2 linked regions of the Hydrogenispora ethanolica genome follow. The protein of the gene in region 1 interacts with the protein of each later gene in a pairwise test. Links are inferred from orthologs where the notes say so. Each region holds a gene or a part of one and is shown on either strand. Other genes may lie near its edges.

Region 1 (3,056 bases):
TCTTATTGCTGGTCATTTTGATCTTAATAAATTCCGATTTTTTTTCGATAAAGAAGATAGAGATCCATGGCAACCGATATGTGGCGGAGACGGAGGTTTTGCTCCGTTCGGGCATCAGTCCGCGTCAGAATATCTTTCAAGCCAATACCGGCCGGGCCAAGGCCAATTTGCTGAATGACCCGCGAATCGCAGGGGTAACCATTATCCGGCGTTTTCCGGATAAGGTGATCCTCAGCATTTCGGAGCGAATCCCAAGGTGTTGGGCCAACTATCGGAATCGTCCGATCGTCATCAGCGAGAGCGGGTTCGTCATCGATTCGCCTTCGGCCCCTCCTGACGGTTTGCCGTTACTCAGCGGCATTCACCCGCGTACCGTAAAGTTCGGACAGCGGCTCCATGACGCCAAACTGATTCAGGGATTGAAAATATTGGCTACCGCCGACTCCGGATTACGCAGGCAGATCAGGGAGATTAACCTTGAGAATTATCATCTCTATCTGAAGTTACCTGGTCATGCCACATTAGTAGAGATTAATCTGGGGAACGCGACCCGGCTCACCAAGAAATTGTTTAATCTGAAAGCTATTTTAGGCAATGTCGCTACTCAAGAGCTGATCAAGATCGATCTGCGGATTCCCGATGTACCGACCATCTTGACAGGGAATTCAAAAGCCATCGGTCCGTGAGTTTTCCGTATCTATATAGGATGAAATAAATTTCTTAACTAAGATTTGCATTCCTAATGCAACGACTTTTAACAAAGCCGTTTGCATCGAAAAGCCGAATGTAAATAAAAACAAAGCGGAATTTAATTCAACTTATATAGCCAATCGTTATGGCTGGTTTTGACCATTTTACGCAGGAGTCAGGCGAAAATATTTTGGTTCCTGGGAGGTTAATCGGTTTTGATGCAGAATTATTATATTTGGTCCAAATTTCCCCATTGGAAAATAGGACCGGTGCAAGAGAGGAGCTTATCGGAATGCTCGAATTTGAAGTAGCGCAACAACAATTTGCATCCATTAAAGTTATCGGAGTCGGCGGTGGCGGAACGAATGCCGTGAATCGAATGATTGAGGCCAAGATTCAAGGCGTCGAGTTTATCGCGATAAATACTGACGGACAGGCACTGAATCGTTCCAATGCGGATATACGGCTACGGGTCGGCGATTCGTTGACCAAGGGTTTGGGAGCGGGAGCCAATCCTGAGATCGGCGAAAAGTCCGCTTTGGAAAGCAAAGATGAGATCATGGGAATACTGCAGGGCGCGGATATGGTATTCATCACCGCCGGGATGGGCGGTGGAACGGGTACCGGAGCCGCTCCGGTCATTGCCAGGCTGGCCAAGGAGATGAATATCCTGACCGTCGGGGTAGTGACGAAGCCGTTCTCCTTCGAAGGCCGGGTCCGGATGTCCCAGGCTGAAAAAGGCTTGAATGCATTGAAAGAAAGTGTCGACACCCTGATTACCATCCCCAACGAGCGTTTGCTGCAGATCGTCGATAAAAAAACTTCCATCGTCGATGCTTTCCATAAGGCCGATGATATCCTGCGCCAAGCCGTTCAGGGCATCTCCGATCTGATCACGATTACCGGACTGATCAACGTCGATTTCGCGGACGTCAAAACGATTATGAGCGATGCCGGGTCCGCCCTGATGGGTATCGGTCTGGCGAAAGGGGACGATCGGGCCGTGGAAGCGGCCAAAGCGGCGATTCAGAGCCCTTTGTTGGAAACCTCCATCGAAGGATGCCGCGGTATTCTATTGAACATCACCGGCAGCAGCAATCTGTCGCTGTTGGAAGTGAAGGAAGCCGCCGATATTGTGACCGAGGAAGCGGATCCCGAGGCCAACATCATCTTTGGCGCGGTCATCGACGAATCGCTGGGTGAGGATATCCGGGTAACGGTCATCGCCACCGGCTTTGACCAACGGCGCACCAAACGAATCGGCGATGTTTTCGAATTACGGTCGATTATCAATGATGAACCCGATATCCCGGTCTTTATGCGCAAAAAATAACGCGGGAGCGTATTCTTTCTTTCGCCCGAGACCGGGTTTTCCGTCAGCTGTTTCATGATTCAAGCGAACGAGGCGATTGCTTCGTTTGGACAATCAATCATAGTGCTTTTTGAAAAGCGTTACCGATGAGGTGAACGCTTTTCCGATTTTTAAGGGACTTTCGTTAAAAAATGGGAAAAATCTGGAGATTGCGAGTCGCCGTTCTCGAAGCGCCATCCTGCCAATTATACTTTTAGGATCGGGTCGATAAGCGGGGCGCAGAAGCATTCGGGAGTCATTCCATGGTTCTCGGTTCTATTTGGCGAAGGGGAATCATATCTCTATATTTTGAGGCGTACTTTCGAAAAGAGCCTGTGACGAAAAGCCGGAAGAGTCACAGCGATGCCTAATGCAAATGATCAAGTTATTTTTAAACCTTTCTACAAGCTGATTTCCGGTTCGAAAGCCCTTTATCACAGGGCTGCTAACGGGTCTAAAAAGCGCTGACAAGAAAGGAAATCCGACCGGGCTCCGGTATGATAGAGGGGGGTGGTGATCTACTTTGGATATGGTCAAGGTTTATCTTGATCTCCCGATAAGCGGCGCAATCCTCGGCTGGATACAAGACGGTACGTTGTTGTGGATGGTCGGACAGATCAGTTCCGCGCGCGTCGCCTGGCCGCGTTTGCTCCTGGGAGGAGCGATCGGCGGAGCCTTCCAGTTCATGCTGTTGTTGAACCAGGCTTCGGAGGGCTTGCTCTATCATTGGGTACTCTCCCCTTTGATCTTCATGTTTCTGATACCATGGCTGATGGTGACGGCGGCTTTCTTTCCCTTGACGCTGCGGCGCTTCTTGACCATTATCGGCTATTTTTACTTGCTTTCGTTTTTATTATCGGGAATCCACTGGGGCATCGACAGCCTGAACCAGCGCTATTTTCACTGGACCATCACGCTCTGGTGGCGGTTCTGCCTCCATTTGGCCTTCATCTTCATACTGGGCGAGATCGGCTGGGGGGTGGTGCACCGGAAGGTCTGGGATCAGATCTGCCTT
Region 2 (2,921 bases), on another replicon or contig:
AAGATACGCTTGTTCGCCGTCCAGAACCAGTATCGTCACGGTCGTTCCCATGCCCTGATACGCCGGTTGGAGATCGGTTTCCTGCAAGATCGCTTCGTTCGCCCGGACCACCGCTTGCTGTATCGCCAGCGGGATATCGCGGCTCAGATCGGTCTTTAGGATGGTCTCCACCGCGATGCCGCTGGCTATCTCCCCGGCTTCGTGGCCGCCCATGCCGTCCGCCACTACGAACAAATTATCGCGGTACCCGAAGCTATCCTCGTTTTGTTCCCGGATTCGACCCTTGTCTGTCTTTGAACCAATTCGCATCTTCTCATCCTCACAGGTTACTACTCCGGTGGTTAAAAACAGCGAAAGAAATTTTGGAAAATCGCGATGCTTTAACCTCGTTTTCCAAAATTAATTCATCCATTGAACCGCCGGATATATCGATGTCGCAACATCAAGAAACGCGCCGCGCCCCCCTCGGAGAATCACTCCAAGCGCTTGCCGGCGGAGCGGCGCCCCGTCCGGTAATCCCTGGAGACTTCGATGACGGTTTCCCCGATCTTGATCTGATCCCCGGGCGACAACGGCTTCTTCTTGGCCAGCGGCTCGCCGTTTAAAAATGTGCCGTTGGTGCTGCGCAGGTCTTCGAGGTACAATTGGGAACCTTTTTGATGAATCACGGCATGGAACCGTGAAACTTTCGGGTCCCGCAATTGAATGTGGTTATCCGGCTGGCGGCCCAGCTTGATCTCAGGGGTGGCTCCGACGAACTGGCGGCCGCGGTCCAATCCCGAACTGACCGTAAAGACCCATTGTTCTTCGGCTAAAGCCTGAAGTTTGGGCCGAACCTTGGTTTTTTCGGTCACTCCGGGTCCCTCCGGCCGCCAATTCTTGGTGTTTTGCAGCGCCGGCCAGCGATTCGTCTTTTCGGGAGCATTCACCCAGGGAAGGGCCATTCCTTTGAAAAAATGGGCCACTCGCGGCGCAGGCTTTAACGCCCCGCCGGGAATGGCGTCCCCGGCGTCCTGGGGCCGCAATATTCTATGAAACAGGCGACGAATGTTCATTTTGATACTTCCCTTGTAATTGTCCGCAGGCCGCCGACAACCGGGTGCCCCGTTCCTTGCGGACTGTCGTTTCGATCCCCGCGAGTAGCAATTCCTTCTCAAACAGGCGGACCCTGGCCGGATCGGAGCGGCGCCAGTCCTTGCCCGGTATCGGATTGAACGGTATTAAATTGATATGGCAGAGCAAGCCGGATAATAGCCCGGCCAGGTTCCGCAGGTCCTCGGGCCGGTCATTCACTCCGGCGATCATCGTGTACTCGAAGGTGATCCGCCGGTTGGTCTTTTGCAAATAAGCGTGACAGGCTTCCAGCACCGCCGCCAGCGGATATTTCCGGTTGATCGGCATGAGCCGGTCCCGCAGCCGGTCGTCGGCGGCATGGAGCGAGATCGCCAGATTCAGCTGCAAGGGTTCTTCCGCCAAACGCTGGATTCCCGGAACGATGCCGCAGGTGGAGATGGTAATATGCCGGGCCCCGATGCCCATCCCTTGGGGATGATTCATGATACGTACTGCTTTCAACAGGTTCTCGACATTCAGCAGCGGTTCCCCCTGGCCCATCGCCACCAGGCTATTGATGCGGACCCCGGCGTCACGGCCGATCCGCAACGGCTGCTCGATGATTTCCGCGGCCGTCAGATTACGGGACCATCCCAGCTGGCCGGTGGCGCAAAAAAGGCAACCCACGGCGCAACCGACCTGCGTTGAAAAACAAACCGTATGCCGCTCGGCGTCGGGCAGATAGACGCTCTCCACCCGCCGGCCGTCCTCCAATTGAAAAAGGTATTTACGGGTGCCATCGGGATCGTTCTCAACGGCCACGGTCTCCAGCCGTCCCAGCGAAACCCCCTCGGCCCGGAATTTTTCCCGTAATGACTTGGGGAGGACGCTGATCTCCTCCCAATCGGCGGCCCCTTTCTGATACAGCCAGTCAAAAATCTGTGCCGCGCGGTATTTCGGCAAATGATAGGTTCCCAGAAATGCCTGCAGTTCTTCCAGTTCCAATCCTTTAATGTTCAAACAGCATCCCCAATTCAGCCCCGTCGGCTGTCGGTATTCCTTCAAAATTAGAAGCCATGTGATAAAGTCTCTTTCAAATGAATCCTTTTGCCAAAGGATTTTAAACGACTTTATCACTTGCTTCCCTGAGCTTTTGTGTTCACCCCGACCTTCGGACGGGGTTTATCACAGCGCTTTTAGATTAACCCGGACCGGGGAAATTATCTATGGGGCCGCCCGGTTTTCCGTAAGCGTCCCGCACCGGCTTTCTTGCCCGATCCGGAAATCAAAAGGAAATCCGCTACGGATTTCCTCGATAAGGCTCGGATTCTCAGACGATCTTGGATTCCAAACGCAGTTTATCCGCGATCTTGGCCACGAACGAAGCGGTGGTCGGAAACCTGCCTTTTTTGTTGTCAAATCCGAAAAAGTTCTCCATGAATTCGGAATTGCCCCGCTCCCATCCGATCTCGATGGTGTGACGAATGGCCGATTCCACGCCGCTGGGGGTGGAACGGTATTTATCGGCGATCCGGGGATAAAGGTTTTTGGTGATATTGCCGAGGACTTCGACTTCCTTGGCGGCGATAATGATCGCATCCCGTAAATAGGCATAGCCACGGAAATGAGCGGGAATTCCCATTTCGTGAAAGAGCTTGCTCACTTCCAGCTCCAATTCGCTTTCGGTTTTCTCCCGCCGGGCATGGTTGGCGATAACCGGACGGTCCGTCGCGACTTTAGCGGGTTTGAAGGGGGACGGCTGTCCGGCGGCGAATTGGCGGATCCGCTCAAAAAGGGTCGGTGCGTCAAACGGTTTGACCATGTAATAAGTAGCTCCCAAGGAGATTAACCGTTGAATCATCGACTCT

Evidence for each region. Proteins that work in one complex are often made in the same cells at the same time.
Region 2: the proteins of ftsZ (region 1) and rlmN interact in binary tests that used the Escherichia coli proteins (3 or more experiments, as listed by UniProt). The link is inferred for Hydrogenispora ethanolica from one-to-one orthologs.

Annotation. Positions count from the first base shown.
Region 1 is NZ_SLUN01000015.1:98,251-101,306, forward strand. Bases 21-3,002 are described here. They hold ftsZ (cell division protein FtsZ), read left to right. Parts: upstream 21-982; coding sequence 983-2,023; downstream 2,024-3,002. Other genes in these bases: EDC14_RS13390 (cell division protein FtsQ/DivIB), read left to right, coding at 21-686; EDC14_RS13400 (sigma-E processing peptidase SpoIIGA), read left to right, coding at 2,571-3,002. Also shown: more of EDC14_RS13390, read left to right, coding at 1-20; more of EDC14_RS13400, read left to right, coding at 3,003-3,056. UniProt on the Escherichia coli protein: Essential cell division protein that forms a contractile ring structure (Z ring) at the future cell division site. The regulation of the ring assembly controls the timing and the location of cell division.
Region 2 is NZ_SLUN01000028.1:61,702-64,622, reverse strand. Bases 52-2,898 are described here. They hold rlmN (dual-specificity RNA methyltransferase RlmN), read right to left. Parts: upstream 2,074-2,898; coding sequence 1,030-2,073; downstream 52-1,029. Other genes in these bases: spo0A (sporulation transcription factor Spo0A), read right to left, coding at 2,384-2,898; EDC14_RS19270 (FHA domain-containing protein), read right to left, coding at 474-1,055; EDC14_RS19275 (Stp1/IreP family PP2C-type Ser/Thr phosphatase), read right to left, coding at 52-309. In the rest of the region: more of EDC14_RS19275, read right to left, coding at 1-51; more of spo0A, read right to left, coding at 2,899-2,921.